DNA from 3 places in the Anoxybacillus sp. FSL W8-0382 genome. Region 1 is predicted to be linked to each of the others. Evidence: predicted binding sites of a transcription regulator. Region 1 holds the regulator's gene; each other region holds the start of a gene.
The links. Region 1 encodes Rex, which represses fermentation and respiration genes when NADH is low (regulators of the CRP and FNR family bind a similar motif). Its sites were predicted from a motif close to TTGTGAAATATTTCACAA; they were not measured.
Positions count from the first base shown of each region.

Region 2: a site for Rex is predicted at 2,695-2,712, ahead of adhE (bifunctional acetaldehyde-CoA/alcohol dehydrogenase). Genes of this name have one in related genera too.
Region 3: a site for Rex is predicted at 4,694-4,711, ahead of ric (iron-sulfur cluster repair di-iron protein). Genes of this name have one in related genera too.

Region 1 is NZ_JBBOPX010000001.1:210,025-215,855, reverse strand. Features, by position in the region: gene groES (co-chaperone GroES) at 13-297, opposite strand; gene NSS60_RS01260 (CPBP family intramembrane glutamic endopeptidase) at 601-1,338, shown strand; gene NSS60_RS01255 (YdiK family protein) at 1,335-1,508, shown strand; gene NSS60_RS01250 (redox-sensing transcriptional repressor Rex) at 1,518-2,153, opposite strand; gene NSS60_RS01245 (ABC-F family ATP-binding cassette domain-containing protein) at 2,381-4,276, shown strand; gene tsaD (tRNA (adenosine(37)-N6)-threonylcarbamoyltransferase complex transferase subunit TsaD) at 4,570-5,583, opposite strand; gene rimI (ribosomal protein S18-alanine N-acetyltransferase) at 5,580-5,831, opposite strand, start outside.
Region 2 is NZ_JBBOPX010000001.1:2,730,023-2,735,853, forward strand. Features, by position in the region: gene adhE (bifunctional acetaldehyde-CoA/alcohol dehydrogenase) at 68-2,671, opposite strand; gene NSS60_RS14455 (hypothetical protein) at 2,847-3,074, opposite strand; gene NSS60_RS14460 (transcriptional regulator) at 3,164-4,444, opposite strand; gene NSS60_RS14465 (FAD-dependent oxidoreductase) at 4,585-5,831, shown strand, end outside.
Region 3 is NZ_JBBOPX010000001.1:1,623,445-1,629,275, reverse strand. Features, by position in the region: gene NSS60_RS08635 (FixH family protein) at 1-411, shown strand, start outside; gene NSS60_RS08630 (metal-sulfur cluster assembly factor) at 408-713, opposite strand; gene NSS60_RS08625 (hypothetical protein) at 728-1,981, opposite strand; gene NSS60_RS08620 (DUF2249 domain-containing protein) at 1,978-2,187, opposite strand; gene NSS60_RS08615 (DUF2249 domain-containing protein) at 2,193-2,423, opposite strand; gene NSS60_RS08610 (Crp/Fnr family transcriptional regulator) at 2,502-3,194, opposite strand; partial or broken gene NSS60_RS08605 (GTP 3',8-cyclase MoaA) at 3,618-3,884, shown strand; gene ric (iron-sulfur cluster repair di-iron protein) at 3,925-4,629, opposite strand; gene NSS60_RS08595 (cell wall hydrolase) at 4,908-5,495, shown strand.

The DNA.
Region 1 (5,831 bases):
TCAGGCGAACGATTAACCAATCACAGCTAAAATGTCACTTTCACGCAAAATTAAGTATTCTTTTCCATCATATTTTACTTCTGTACCCGCATATTTTGAGAAGATGATGCGGTCACCAACGCTTACCTCTGGAGCTACGCGCTCACCATTATCAAGAACGCGACCTGAACCAACTGCCACAACTTTTCCTTCTTGTGGTTTTTCTTTTGCTGTGTCTGGTAAGACAATTCCGCTCGCTGTTTTTTCTTCAGTTTGAATTAATTCAATGACAATACGATCACCTAGTGGCTTCAACACGGCAAACGACCTCCTTAATTAGATTTTCGTTCCGTTATTAGCACTCATTCTTATTGAGTGCTAACACACTTATTATATTAATGAACTTTTTTTAATTTTGCAAGTAGGAAGTTAAAAATTTTTCATTAAATGATTCCCTCTTTAACATTATGTCTTTCCTTTCGAAATTCATACAAAAAATATGATAAAATGAAAAAGTATTCAATTTAGAAAGCAGAGGACGATCATTCGCTCAGCTAAGGAAGCAGACGCTTAGAAAATGCTCGTCTAAAGCTAGACAATTTGCACGAAGGGGTTGAACATGTGAAAAAGCAATATTGGTATGTCATCATTACATACGTCGCTATGCAACTATCGAGTTTAGTCGGCGTTCCTTTACTTGCGCATAGCGGATTTATTAACGCATCAAATAAAGATATAGCCATATCGATCGCTTCTGGTTACTGGGCTGTTATTAGTTTCCCGATTGCTCTTTTTCTCGTTCTTTATTTTATGAAAGAAGATATGAAATACTCATATGATCGCCATCAAGCATCGATTGGCATGTCATTCTTTTGGGCGATTGGGGGGTTTTTGCTCGCTCTTTTCGCCCAAGGCATTGCAGCTAATATTGAGATGCACCTATTTGGTGTCGAAATGGGGTCCGAAAACACGAGACGCATCGTTGAAATGGTCAAATTGACACCAGCTCTTATACTCGTTACATCAGTCGTCGGACCAATTTTAGAGGAAATCATCTTTCGGAAAATTATTTTCGGGACGTTGTATCAAAAATACAATTTTTTCTTATCAGCGCTCGTCAGTTCACTTTTATTTGCTGTTGTTCATTTAGAGTTTGAACATTTGCTCTTGTATGCGACAATGGGGTTTGTGTTCGCCTTCTTATATGTGAAAACAAAACGCATTCTCGTACCTATTGCAGCACACGTGTTGATGAACACGTTTGTCGTTGCCATACAAATATTATTCGCTGAAGAAATCGAGAAGATTATGCGCGAAGCAGAACAAATGCAATTCGTCATTTGGAGGCTGTTTTCATGAAATATGAACCACTATTTTACTTTCTAATGGGCATTTTATTTACTTATTTTGCTGTGGATAGTGCTGATGACGGCATTTGGGACGTAACAACAATGCTGTTCATCCTAATTGCAACATTTGATTTTGGCACAGCTATTCGCTCTTTATTGAAAAAAACCTCCCGCTCATAAACGGGAGGTTTATTCATTTCCGTAATGCTTTAAAAAATAAACGAGTGACTGCAATTCGACCGCTAAATCAATATGATGAACACGAATGTGTTCTGGCACATGCAGGCGAGCAGGTGTAAAGTTTAAAATCCCTTTAATCCCCTGTTGAACAAGTCGGTCAGTAATCGGTTGAGCAACTTGGGCAGGAACAGTTAAAATCGCTACGGCAATTCCCCCGAGTTTCTCCTCCAATTCATCTAAATGATAAACCGGAACCCCTCCGACTTCTGTTCCGACTTTATCTGGATCTACATCGAACGCCATCACAATTTTCGTATTATTGTTTTTGCTGAAATTGTAGTTTAAAAATGCAGTCCCTAAATTTCCAACCCCAAATAACGCCACTTCTGTCGTCTCATCTTGGTCTAACGTTTTACGAAAAAATGACAGCAAATAATTGACATTATATCCGTATCCTTTTTTTCCAAGCGCACCAAAGTATGAAAAATCTCGGCGAATCGTTGCTGAATCGACTTTTACAGCTTCGCTTAACTCCGCTGAAGATACACGTTGCTTGCCTGATGCATGCAAGTTTTTCAAAAAACGATAGTACAACGGTAGTCGCTTTGCGGTCGCCTGCGGAATTTTTGGCTGTTCATTATTCACGAGTCAATCCCCCACATTTCCTTTCACAAATAGTTAGCGCTTTCATTTTTCTCTCCTATACGTCTAAAAAATTCTTCCCACTTCTAAACTATACACTATTTTTTTCATTCTGTCTTTCCTTTGTACCCTTTATTATTATTTTTGTCAAATTTGTTATTCGTACACTAGTGTTGCCGAATATCAAGAAAGTACGTTACACTATCAAAAGAAGATTGAGGTGAGAAAGAATGATCATTTTACAAGTAAATCAACTATCCAAATCATATGGAGCAGAACAAGTTTTATCAGACATTAAGCTTGAAATACAAGAAAAAGACCGTATTGCGTTAGTTGGAAGAAATGGCGCGGGAAAATCGACATTATTAAAAATCATTGCCGGACAGTTGTCATACGACACAGGCGAAATCATTAAACCGAAACACGTAACGATCGGTTATTTAGATCAATATACAGGGTTGCAAGCGCATCGTTCCATTTGGGAAGAAATGCTCGATGTGTTTGCCCCGCTACAACAAATGGAAAAACAATTACGCGAACTAGAACAACAAATGAGTTTACATGATGCTGACTATGAGCGCCTACTTGAGCAATATGATCGTTTACAAACAGAATTCAAAGAAAAAGGCGGCTATCAATATGAAGCAGATATTCGTTCGGTTCTCCATGGTCTCCGCTTCTCACAGTACGATTATACGACAAAAGTATCTACATTGAGCGGTGGACAGCGGACGAGGCTAGCGCTTGGTAAACTGCTCCTTACAAGGCCCGATTTGCTCATTTTAGATGAACCGACAAACCATTTAGATATGGAAACGTTGCAATGGCTTGAACAATATTTAAAAAATTACGATGGAGCCATTCTTATCGTCTCCCACGATCGCTATTTTCTTGACCAAATCGTGACACAAGTGTATGAACTATCACGCACAAAAATAAAAAAATATGTCGGAAACTATACAAGCTACTTACAACAACGTGCTGAACAATTTGAACAACAACTAAAATTGTATGAAAAACAACAAGAGGAAATTACAAAATTAAAAGATTTTATTCAACGCAACATCGCTCGTGCATCAACAACGAAGCGAGCACAAAGCCGTAGAAAACAATTAGAAAAAATGAATATCATCGACAAGCCACTCGGTGATGAAAAATCGGCATCGTTTCGTTTCGAAATCGAACGCCCAAGCGGAAATGATGTGCTAACAGCTAACGATTTAGCGATCGGTTACGATCACATCATTGCAAAAAATCTTTCGTTTCGCATCACTCGCGGTGATAGTATCGCATTAATTGGACCAAATGGAATTGGAAAATCAACTCTTTTAAAAACGATCATCAAACAACTCCATCCGAAACAAGGAGAAATACGCTACGGAACAAACGTACAAATTGGCTATTATGATCAAGAACAAGCACAATTAACATCAAACAAACGAGTGATCGACGAACTGTGGGACGAAGATCGATTAAGAACAGAGAAAGAAATTCGGACCATTCTCGGCAACTTTTTATTTTCTGGTGACGACGTATTGAAGCCTGTTCAGACGTTAAGCGGTGGAGAAAAAGCGCGACTCGCTCTCGCTAAACTCATGATGAAGAAAGCAAACGTATTAGTTTTAGATGAACCGACAAACCATTTGGATTTAGATAGCAAAGAAGTGCTAGAACAAGCGCTCATAGAATACCCAGGAACAATTATATTCGTTTCACACGATCGTTATTTTATTAACAAAATTGCAACAAAAATATATGAGTTATCCACAGACGGTCTTGTTGAGTATTTAGGGGACTATGATTATTACGTAGCAAAAAAAGCAGAGCTGCTTGAGCTTGGACAAATTAGCCAAAAAACTAAAACGGGCGAATCGTTGTCACCAAAACGTTCGTACGAAGAAGAAAAAGAACGAAAAAAATTAGAACGACAACGACAACGAAAAATCGAACAGCTAGAAACGGAAATGGAGCGAATCGAACAACAAATTGCTACGTATGAACAACAATTATATGATCCTTCCTGTTACAACGACTATGAAAAAGCTCGGGATACTCAAGGAAAAATTGATGAGCTGAAACAAAAATTCGACGAGTTATTCGAACAATGGGAACTTTTACAAAAATAATAACGAGCTAGCTCCATTTGTGGGCTAGCTCATCTTTTACACAAAGATATCCACAGAAAAAACACCTAAATATAAGTTATTCACCAACTTTTCCACATTACCCACAACAACAAAAGAAAAATCCCCCATTTTGTTGTGGTTAACTTGTTATGATAAAATAACATACAATCAACGTTTTCCACATTATTCACATGTATGTGGATAAAATAATCCACAACAAGCTGAATTGTTCTTAGAAAAATTCGTATGACAATTAGAAAAAGGTGCCCCATTGCTTTTGGGACACCTTCTTACTATAACAGTAAACTTGGGTTTGCATTTAATGCCATGGTGGCACGCTTTCCTTGTTGAAATAATACTGTTCCCGCTGCTGCAATCATCGCTGCATTATCTGTACAAAGCGACAACGGCGGGATAACTAACTCGACTTCTGGCAGTTGATTCATTTGTTTTTGTAATTGTGTACGTAACCCTTCATTTGCCGCCACACCGCCAGCCAGCAATATTTGTTTTACGCTGTAATGCATGGCTGCTTCGATTGTTTTTCTCACTAATACCTCAACGACACTTGCTTGAAAACTTGCCGCCATATCTTCAGGTCGGATCATTTCTCCACGTTGCTTTGCATTGTGCAACGTGTTAATAACCGCTGATTTTAATCCACTAAAACTAAAATCATACGAACCTTCTTCTAACCACGCGCGCGGTAAATCAATAATTGGTTTCCCTTGTTTCGCTAAACGATCGATATGAGGTCCCCCTGGATAAGGGAGTTGCAAGGCCCGGGCAACTTTGTCATACGCTTCTCCAGCCGCATCATCACGCGTTTCTCCAATCACCTCAAATATCCCATGCTCTTTCATGTAAATGAGCTCTGTATGACCTCCAGACACAACAAGCGCCAGAAGCGGAAATTTCATTTCTTGTACAAGTTGATTTGCGTAAATATGTCCTGCGATATGGTGCACACCAACAAGCGGAATGCGATGTGCAAAAGCCAACGCTTTCGCCGCATTTACACCAATCAATAGCGCCCCAACTAATCCCGGTCCCTCTGTTACTGCAATCGCGTCAAGTTGACTTATATCCATATTTGCCTGTTTCATCGTTTCTTCTAATACGAGCGTAATTTGTTCAACATGGTGACGGGAGGCAATTTCAGGAACGACTCCTCCAAATCGTTGATGGCTTTCCATTTGTGAAGCGACAACGTTAGCTACAATTTCACGTCCATTTTTCACAATGGCTGCAGCTGTTTCATCACAGCTTGTCTCAATTCCAAGCACAAATATGTCTTTTTCGCTCATAATTTCACCCACATTACTAAAGCATCTTCTTGATTATCCGAATAGTATCTTTTACGAATACCTCCATTTAAAAAACCAAGTTTCCGATACAACGACTGTGCAACGATATTCGATACTCGCACCTCTAACGTCATTGTTTTTGCCCCCTCTTCTCTCGCCAACGCCATCGCCTGTTTCATTAGTGCTTCTCCTAATTTTTTCCCGCGAAACTCCGGTAATACTGCAATGTTTGTAATATGTGCCTCATC
Region 2 (5,831 bases), 2.5 Mb from region 1:
GTCACACATATAAAATACTATACTTGACAGAAGAACAACTTTAAATTCTTCCGTATTTAACTAACTGCTAAACCCCTTTATACGCTTGACGATAAATGTCAGCGAGGTCGCTCACTAACGGCAATTTTGGATTGGCTGTTGTACATTGATCTTCAAACGCTAATTCAGCGAGTTGTTCGACTTTGCTTTCAAACTCTTCTTTTTTCACACCTGTAGCTGCGATGCTTAGCGGCATATCGAGTTCTTTCGCGAGCTTAATGATTGCTTGAACAAGGCTTTCGACACCTTCTTCTGTCGTTTTTGCTGGCAATCCAAGCAGGCGAGCAATTTGAGCATAACGTTGATCAGCTACGAAATGTTCATACTTCGGAAACGCTGTAAACTTCTTCGGTTTTTGCGCGTTGTAACGAATGACATGCGGCATTAAAATTGTGTTCGCACGTCCGTGTGGGATATGGAATTCTGCCCCAAGTTTATGCGCTAAACTATGGTTAATGCCTAAAAATGCGTTCGCAAATGCCATACCAGCGATCGTTGATGCGTTATGCATTTTTTCACGCGCGACTTCATCGTTGCCGTTTTTATATGCGCGCGGCAAGTATTCAAAGACGAGTTGAATCGCTTTTAATGCTAATCCGTCTGTATAGTCGTTCGCCATGTTCGATACGTACGCTTCAATCGCATGTGTTAATACGTCCATACCTGTATCCGCTGTAATATGTTTTGGCATCGTCATGACGAATTGTGGGTCAACGATGGCGACATCTGGTGTTAACTCATAATCAGCGAGCGGATATTTGACGTTATTTTTCTTATCTGTAATGACCGCAAACGATGTCACTTCTGAACCTGTACCAGACGTTGTTGGAATCGCGACAAATTGCGCTTTTTGACCGAGTTTTGGATATTTAAATACGCGTTTACGAATATCTAAAAACTTTTGTTTTAAGCCATTAAAGTCGGTATTTGGATGTTCATAGAACAGCCACATCGCTTTCGCCGCGTCCATCGCCGAACCACCGCCGAGCGCGATGATGACGTCTGGCTGGAACGCATGCATCATGTCGGCACCTTTCATCACTGTTTCAATTGATGGATCTGGTTCAACTTCTGAGAAAATTTCGCAATGCACATAATCTGGACGTTTACGCAAATAGTATAACACTTTATCGACATAGCCGAGCTTCACCATACCTGGGTCTGTAACGATAAAGGCACGTGAGATGTTTGGCATTTTCGCTAAATATTGTGTCGCATGTTTTTCAAAGTAAATTTTTGGCGGAACTTTAAACCATTGCATGTTTACATTCCTTCTCGCTAATTTTTTAATGTTAATTAAATGTGTCGCACCGACGTTTGTCGAAACCGAGTTGCCTCCGAACGTACCGCAACCGAGCGTCAATGACGGAATGTATGCGTTGTAAATATCACCGATCGCCCCTTGTGAAGATGGTGCATTAGAGATGATTCGTCCTGCTTTCATTCGCTTACCGAATTCAAGAATGACGTCTTGATTTTCTGAATGAATGACAGCGGAGTGGCCAAGTCCACCGAACTCAAGCATTTCTTCTGCTCGTTTTAACCCTTCTTCTGTGCTATTCACCTTATAGCACGCCAATACAGGACTTAATTTTTCACGAGAAAGCGGCTCTTGCGGACCGACGCTTTTTAATTCTGCGACAAGAATTTTCGTATCAACTGGAACGTCCACACCGGCCATTTTTGCAATTTCATATGCTGGTTTACCGACAATATTCGGATTGACTGCACACGTATTTTCATTGATAACAAGCTTTTCAACTTTTTTCTTTTCTTCTTCGTTTAAGAAATAGCACTTATTTGCGATCATTTCGTTTTTCACCGCATCATAAATCTCTTTATCAATAATGACCGCTTGTTCAGATGCACAAATCATTCCGTTATCAAACGTTTTTGAAAGAATAAGGTCGTTCACCGCGCGTTTAATATTTGCTGTTTTCTCAATATAGCAAGGCACGTTACCAGGTCCAACCCCTAATGCTGGCTTTCCTGAGCTATATGCCGCTTTCACCATGCCTGCTCCACCTGTCGCAAGAATAAGCGAAACACCAGGGTGATGCATCAATTGTTGCGTCGCTTCGACAGAAGGAGTTTCAATCCATTGAATACAATGTTCTGGCGCACCCGCAGCAATGGCTGCATCGCGCAAAATACGTGCTGCTTCACTGCTACATTTTTGCGCAGATGGGTGGAACGCAAAAATGATTGGATTGCGCGTTTTAATAGAAATGAGCGCTTTAAACATTGTTGTTGAAGTCGGGTTCGTGACTGGGGTTACCCCGGCGATGACGCCTACTGGCTCTGCAATTTCAATGACGCCTTCCTGTTCATTTTCGCGAATAACGCCGACGGTTTTATCATATTTGATGTTATGATAAATGTATTCTGTCGCAAAAATGTTTTTAATAATTTTATCTTCATACACGCCGCGCTTTGTTTCTTCAATGGCTAGTTTCGCTAAATACATATGTTTATCAAGCCCAGCTAACGCCATTTGTTTAACAATATGATCAATCGTTTCTTGATCGTAATCACGAAACGCTTTAAGCGCTTTTTGAGCATTAGCAACGAGCGTATCAATCATTTTTGTAACTTCTTTCTTTTGGTCTAATACTTTTTCCTCCACAGCCATATAAGCCCCTCCCATAATCATTTTTGTGAAAAGATTCACAAATTAGTTGAAAATAAAAATGTGATTGTTTTCACATTTTTATTTTAATGAATTAGGTTTTGTTTGTGTGTGTCAACTTTGTGAAATATTGAGCAAATGTATTTTGTAAGAAAACTGCTTCTTGGAAAAGAAGCAGCTATTCACATACGGGATTGCGTGGAATCTTCGTAAACGAAATATCGTTGTACATACGCGTATTCCGTTTAACGATCACGACGTAGTTAACCGTCCATATATAAGAAGGAATATCTTGATCATCTTCAAACATCATCGCTTCAAATTCATCGCCAATCATCTTTTCGAATAATCCCAATGTATATGTTTCTGCATCTGTCGAAAAGTCTCTCCATTCACATATAAGCATCAGCCGTCACCTCAACTTTTCTGTTGTTACCATCATTGTAACATGATTTTTTATTTTTAGATTGTGAAACATTGAACAAATCATGAATATTACTTATTCGTTATATATGCCTGTCTCGGGTGATTCAGTTGTTCTGGATACTTCAAACGCATTTTCCCTTCCGCTAATAACTTTCCTAAATAATTGTTGCGCAGCCCGTCTGGCGTTCGATCTAATAAATAAGCTAATTCTTTTAACATTAATGGCCGATGGGCACATAGTTGCAAAATGACTTCTTCCATCTTTGCCGGTGCAAGCCTTTTTTTCTTACGCGCAATCTCAGCAATACTCCAGAGCTCTTGATCGATATTCGTTTCTTCTTCATTATTTACGGAGTTGGTTAGATTATTTATAGAGTTTTGGTCGCTATTACAGGAGTTATTTTCGCTAATTACGGAGTTAGGTCCGCTATTTACGCAGTTAGATTCTTTGTTTACGGACTCTAACTCTTTATTTATGGACTCTAACTCACTATTTATGGAGTTTTCGTCGCTATTATAGGAGTTTTCGTCGTTATTTATGGAGTCGGCTAGCTCTAGATTGTCTGACCAATCACATATCATCTCTAGATCATCGTCTTGTTTATGTCTTTCTGGAAAGGACACGATTGGTAATGTTATGACCGTCCGCTCCTGGAAATCGTATTGATCAATGACAGGTTGTTGCAAGCAAATCGTTTCGATCGTTTTCAAACCGACTCCAGCTCGTTTGCAAAAATGAATGTAAATAAACATTTTAAACACATTCGGATTACGCAAATGGCTAACACCGCCGCTAAATGCTTGTTCTAAAGGAATACCGAAAAGCCCGGGATTAGAAAATTGCACATATGAGCGTTGCCGTTCGACAATAATGCCCCCATCACCGTTGTAATCGGCATGAACAATCGCATTAACGAGCGCCTCATGCATAGCTTCTTTTTCAGCTTCTGATCCATCTTTTAGCTCGTTCATTACTTTAAAATAAAAATCGTAAATATTTCCCGACCACGTTCCGTCTTGGGATGTGAAACGATTTGACCAAAGCATATCGTCATCATATTCGCGATATTCTAAAAAATATTGTGGTAAAACTTCTGTAATCATTCGCTCTTCGCTAAACATAAGAAGTCCTGCGAGTGTGAGACCCTCTTTGCTTGTGTTTCGTATTTTTCCCCATGCTCCAATCTTATATAAAAAATCTTTCGTTTCTAAACCGTTCCATGGGTGGTTTGGCTTTACTTTCGCAAACTGCTCGCGATAATGGCGGACAGACTCTAAATGCAGTTCATTCAGTCCGTAATGCTCTAATACGATGTTATCTTGTAAACGAACACTTGCATCTTTATTCACTTTAACTCTCCCTCTTACGTTATGTTGTAAAAACATTTCTATACTCGTCTATTTCCATTTTATCATCTTTACAAATGTTCATCATAAACTTTTCGATTTGGGGAAAATTAAGAAAAACATGGATATGGAGGAACAAACTCATGTCTTTACCAAGGTTGTCTCAATCGTATTGGCTACAAACAACAACAATACCATCCTTTCCGCCTTTGACAAAGCCGATTAAAACGGATGTAGCAATTATTGGTGGAGGAATAACAGGTATTACAACCGCTTATTTGCTCGCTAAACAAGGCGTGCGTGTCGCTGTCATCGAAGCAGACCGGCTATGTAACGGCACAACAGGGCATACGACGGCAAAAATTACTGCCCAGCACGATCTTATTTACCACGAACTTATTTCACATGTCGGGGAAGAGAACGCTCGGAAATATTACGAAGCAAATGAAAAAGCTTTGCACGAGATTATACACATAGTGAAAGAAAACGACATTCGTTGCGACTTGTCGATTGAAGACGCATGCGTGTATACGACAGAAGAAACAAAATTACATGCGCTCGAAGCAGAGTGGAAAGCGTATGAAACGATCGGCATTGACGGAGCATATGTCGACCAACTGTCGCTTCCTTTTTCCGTTCAAGGTGCAATCATGATGCGCAACCAAACGCAATTCCATCCGCTCCATTATTTAAAAACATTAGTGGAACTCGCTGTCAAACATGGGGCATCTTTTTATGAACAAACCGTTGCACAACATATTGAGACATCGACAAGACCGGTTGTACAAACGAAAAATGGAGCAACGATCACTTGTGACACCGTTGTCATTTGTACTCACTTTCCATTTTTTGATCCTTCTTTTTATTTTGCTCGTTTACATGCCGAACGGTCATACGTTATTGCAGTCGAGTCGCATGAACGATTGCAAGGCATGTATTTAAGCGCAAATGAGCCAAAGCGCTCGCTTCGATCTGCCGTGCTGAACAACAGACCGCTTCTCTTGATTGGAGGCGAGTCGCATAAAGTCGGACAAGGAACAAACATGATGCAACATTACGAAGCATTACAGTCATTTTGTAACCACACGTTTGGATTATCAAATGTATTATATCGTTGGTCAGCACAAGACTTAGTAACGTTAGATCATCTTCCTTACATCGGCCCTGTCCGTGCTAGTTATCCAAACGTGCTTGTCGCGACAGGATATCGAAAGTGGGGAATGACGACAGGCACTGTCGCAGCCCACCTTTTAACCGATTTAACGTTGCAAAAAGAGAACAGCTATGCCCATCTATTTACGCCGTCACGATTTATCGCTCATCCATCGCTTCAAAACTTCGTGACAGAAGGAATCGATGTCGCTAAACATTTCTTAACCGGAAAGCTTGA
Region 3 (5,831 bases), 1.4 Mb from region 1:
CAGTACGCACATCGATTGGATCAAGCTTTGTCACACTTAGTAGAGTTGCAGGTGATGGCTTTATTAGCTGAAGAAAAAGGACATGTTGTTACAAAGCAAGAAATCACGAAAACGATTGCTGCGCTTCGCCATCAATATGAGCGCTATGAAGTTGTTCAACAAATGATTGATACGTATGGAGAAAAAAAGTTTTGGGAAGATTATTCCCACTATAGTAAACTCCGTTTGCTGGTGAGCGATGTTTACAACGATTTGGCAGGTGCAGTGAGAAAAGCGAACCCAACCGTCAACGACAACGAGATTCGCTATTTAGCGCAAAAACAATATAACGAGTTGTTTATTTCTCAAATCAATTCATTGCAAATCGATTTGTATATTCAGGGGCAAACAGAAGGTCGTTTGCCCCATTAATTTGATAAAAAGCCCAATTGCCGTAGTGCGGCTTCGCTCATTCGCTCTGGTGTCCATGGCGGATTCCACGTAATTTGTACATCGACATCTTTTACCCCCTCCATGTGTGCAAGCGCTCGTTTGACACCACCAACAATGGAATCGTGAAGCGGGCAGCCTGGGGTAGTAAGTGTCATCACTATTGTCACAACTCCGTCATCAATTCGCAAATCATAAATTAACCCTAAATCCACGACATTAATTCCTAGTTCTGGATCATATACGGTGCGCAGTTGCTCCATGACCATTTCTTTTAATTCCATTTGTTTTTCCTCCCTTATTTTCGTAATACGGCGATGATTGTTCCTGCAAACAAAAGAGAAAATGCAACCATTCCACCTTGCGCAACATAAAATAACGGCAAGCTAGAAACAATAAGCGCTAGGATGACACCGATAAAGCTAACGAGAAATAGCCCGCAGGTAAAAACAGTACATTTTTCATTTATCATTTGCTTTAACGTCGGTACGTTTTCTTTGCCGATTTTTTGGCTATAGCGGTGCGTCCACCATAAAAACGGCACGATTTTATATAAATAACCGACAATGCTTAAAATAATCCATCCGAAAAGATACCCGTATATAATCACGCCAAAACCGGCCGTATTTCCTATGATTGCGAACAGAAAAGCGAATCCATGTAGGCAAAGCGCGATAGCGATTGCGAAAAGCGCAAATAAAAACGGACGATCTAATTTTTTCTTGACCCGCTTTCGCAAAATCGTTACGATATGGTAGCTAAATAGCGCAAACCCAAGCAACAAAAGTCCTGTTCCACTAGCGAAAAGAGCAGAACTGTTCATGAAAAAGCTGAAAAAGGTAACGGCGAGTCCGCTGACGTAAAAGGTGTACACATAGCGGGCAAGCGTCATCGAAAATCCGTGCGCCAACGAAAACATCGGCACCATTTTGTAAGAAAAGCCGATAATAAGCAACGTAAACCATCCGGCAATTCCTAATAATAGATGTGTTTTTAGCATGAATACATGATCTGCTATTTTGCTGCCGCTAAAAAAATGAAACGAAAGCGCTATTCCTAAAGAAACCGTCAATAGCAAGCAAAAAAGCGCTGTACTGACAAATAACGTCATGATATTTTTTGCCGGCTGTTTTTTTAGCGTCATCGCCATTTGGATGAAAAAAAGAACAAACCCGAGCATAAGCAACAAGCCAGCGAAAAACACGAACTCCATTTTCCAAAGGAAACTAATCGAAAGCAGAAAAATGCCAAGTGCGGTGATAAAAAATTGCACAAATCCTAATGTTTCGTTCCATATCGGCGTTAAAAAGGCAACTGGAACGAGTTGATACATCGCGCCCATCGCGACCATTAACGCCCAACCGAGCACTGCTAGATGCATCGCTGCCCATACGCTAGGGATACGGAACGCCCCTTGAACGAGCGATGTGCCGGAAAAAAGCAACATCGCTTCAGAAGCGATGAACGCAGCGACGCCAAATAAAATAAAAGAAAACGGCAAGCGAATATTTGTTTCATACGTTTGTTGTGTCGAAGGAAACATCGTCGTCATCCCTTTGTAATCGTAATTTCAAAGCTCCCATCCTCGCGCTCTTTCGTTTCATAAAGGTAGCCAAGTTCATCAAGCTGTTCGTATAAAAACATCGGGCGGCGGTCATTAATAATCGTTAATGTCTCTCCTTTAGGAAGCGTTTCTAATGCCGCAAGCGTCCGTATCATCGGTTGCGGTGGTTCTAATCCACGATTATCTAAGATCATCGTTCTCACCCCTGCTTGACAAACGTCACTTTCCAATGTTTTTTGTCGAGTTGTTCCGCTTCATACGTAAATCCTTTCGCTTTCATTACCGCAAAAAGTGGGACGGGCTTAAACGGTGCATGTAAAATAAACGTATCACCCACTTCGAGCGGTTGAACAGCGTTCATAATTTTTTGGAACGGCTCCAACTTTTTTTGCAAATCATCACGAACATCCAACTCCACGATTTTTCCCATCGTTCTCCCCCTTTCATGATCTCTTCACTTTCTATGATAGTGATTTTCACTCGTGGGTATTGTGATTTCTGTCACATATTATAAAAAAATCTCCTTTTCCAATTTTTCTGCATCAATTAAGTAATAGCCATTGTCATCAATATCGATCAGTCCTTTTCGCTTCAATTGGCTGAGCGTACGACTAATCGTTTCGCGCGATGTGCCAATCATATTGGCGAGTTCGCGGTTTGTAAAATGCGTCGTTAAGCGATGGAATCGTCCTTGCGAGACTGCGTTTGTTTTTGTCAGTCGCAATAAAAGCAAAATAATTTGTTCATACGTATTATGGAGAATTTGTTCTTCTAGGCGGTTTTGTAGGTCGATAATTTTTTCTCCCATCACGCGAAATAGTTTCATGCACAATTCTGGGTAACAAATAAGCGTTTGTTCAAATTCGGCGATTGGAATGGCAATGAGCGTTGCTTCTTCCATCACTTCCGCATGGGCTGGGTAGCTTCCACGACGGAAAAAGCCAGCGTGCGGGAACATTTCTCCTGTTTGCAAAATCGACACAATTTGTTCTTTGCCGTTAATATCCGTTTTGTAAATCTTTACTGTTCCTGATTGAATAAAAAAGACACGTTCAAGCGGCTCTCCTTGCATAAAGACGAACGTTCGCGGTTTATAAACACGCACTTGAGAAATTTTCACGATTGAGTCAAGTTCTTGATCGGATAATTCCCGAAAAAGCGCGACATTTTTCAACCTTGTTTTAATCCAATCATGCGTCATATTATCCACTCCTTATGGAATTTCTAAGCAAAATTTTACGTTGTTTTCTATTGAGAAGCTGTGACATAAATCATAACTTTTCGTGAACGTGTGACGAAAATCATAGGGAACGTTTGCGACATCTCACATAACGGAACATTTTTCAGCGCTACAACGAGAACGAAAGAACGAAAAGGAAGGTGGAGGGATATGGAAATAAACCGGAACGTTCGCGCATCGGTCGCTCGTTCAACGCAAAACAGCTTTTTAAAGTCTGTCTTTTTGTAGAATGTTTTCGGACGTTGTTTTTCCAATTGATATGGTATACTTGTTCGTAATACCGTTTTTGTTGTGTGGGCGATGTCACAGAGCGATGAACGGTTGTTTCCTATAGTGAAAATAGAACGATGCGTAAAATAATGATGGATAAAGAATTTATGCTTGGTCGGCTTTATTTCCTCAGTGACGGAATCTTTTTGCCAAAGCTGTACACGAGCGCGCATTTCTGCTAATGGGACGCTTTATACGTGCTTGTTCGCTACGGAAGGGGTATCATTGAAACAACTGTTGCGCCAAGGAGCAGATCGAACAGCGCTGAAACAGCTTATTGTTGATACGTGGAACAAGCGAACCGATCGTTATTCGGATGAGCGAACGGAGCAAACCGCGAAAATGCGCAAGAAAATCGAAATGTCCTATATTGGTGGATAAAAAATGGGATCGCTTTTATCAAGCGATCCTGTTTTACTGATTATTTCGCATTAGCAAGAATGCGTGGAAAGAGAATATTATTCTCAAGATGAATATGAGTGAATAGATCTTCCTCTAGCGCTTCAAGCCGATTGTAAACTAGTCGATACGTTCCGCATGCATCAAAAGGTGGTGTAAAATCGTTCGTGATTTTGCGAATTTCTTTAATAATATCTCCTGCCGTATCGTGTTCGGTAACAAGTTCTTCAATAACTTCTCTCATCGCTTGTTCATTTTCTTTTGTCGGATATTGTTCGAATTGGATGATTAATGGAAATGCTTTTGTTTCTTCTTTCATTAAATGTTGCTCTAGATCGGCTTTTAAATCGTTGAACAGTTTATGCACTTGCACTAAATGCGGCTGTTCTGGTCCGTGCACGCGCAATACTTTTGTCACGTACGGGCTGAGCTGTGGCAATTCCTCCATTAAAAAACGGTGGTGTTTTTGGATAATATGATCGATTAATTCTGTATAGGAAGCCTCCATCCAGTTTTTTTCTACCTTTTCGAGCGATTTTTCATACAGTGATTGTAGCTCGCTTAAAATTGTTTCTATATCTAATTGTTTTTCAGCGAGCACTTCAGATAAGGAACGATTTCCACCACAACAAAAATCAATTTTATATGCTTTAAACAAATCGCCCGCTTTTGGGAACATCGCCACAATTTCACCGACCGTCGATTGTGCATTGAATATATTTTCCATAATTTTCTCCTCCGAAATGTATTGATATTTACAATGTAATCATATCTTCTTTTTTGTCTGTTTGTTGTGATGCTCATCACATGATTCTTGTGATTTTGGAAAAAACTTTGACAAATAAACTGTTCATATTGAAAGTATAATAGTTTATGAATAAATTTCCATATACCTTCTCGGGCTTTGAGCGCCATATGATCCGGGTGTTTTCCATAAATTAGATAATGATAGATTGCTAAATCCCTGCTAGTCTTATAAGCGAGCAACGGACTAGGAGGGATAACATGAGGAGATTATTAGCACTTGCTTCTATGTTTGTAGTTGCTTTTTGTTTTTCAACAAATGAAGTAGCTGCACAAACGACAGTTCATTATGTAAAGCCAGGTGAAACGTTTTGGACGATTGCAAAAAGTTACAATGTTTCATTGCTAGAGCTTCAACGAATCAATCATAAACAAACGGATGTTTTATTCGTTGGGGAAACGTTGCGTATCCCACAGCCGATCTCTCAAGCTGATAAAGACTTATTAGCTCGTCTCGTTCATGCAGAAGCAAAAGGGGAACCATATGCAGGAAAAGTAGCGGTGGCAACTGTCGTTTTGAACCGTGTCGATCATCCAAATTTCCCAAATACGATTCGTCAAGTCATTTATGATCGTTCAGGAGGATATTATGCGTTTACTCCTGTACAAAATGGCGAGATTAACAAACCAGCAGATCGTGAAGCATATCGAGCGGTTGAAGAAGCCATTGCTTTTCGCGGTTTAGGAAGCGGATCATTATATTTTTACAATCCAAAAACGGCGAAAAGCGAATGGATCCGCTCGCGCCAAGTGACAGTTGTGATTGGAAACCATGTATTTGCGAAATAGTTTTTTTCTATGTAGTTGGAGAGCGCTGAAAAAGTTCACGAGAACTGTGAACTTTTTCAGCCTTTTTTATTTCTGGTGATTTAAGTCTATATCTTGAGATTGAAGAGGATCTGCTTTTTCACGTTTTAGATTATGACAGTGATTCAAACTCCTGTACGTGTGGGACCCCATGTAACGTGCAAAACGTAGCTGGTGGAGTTTTTTACTTTCCGAAAAACTTCGTTCAATGGGGAAAGGCCGAATAAGTTCAAAGACTTTCCTATTTCCTCAAAGACCTCTCGATGAATCGAAACTTGTAATACTTGATTGTTTTTTTCTTCCGCTGCAGGGCAACTA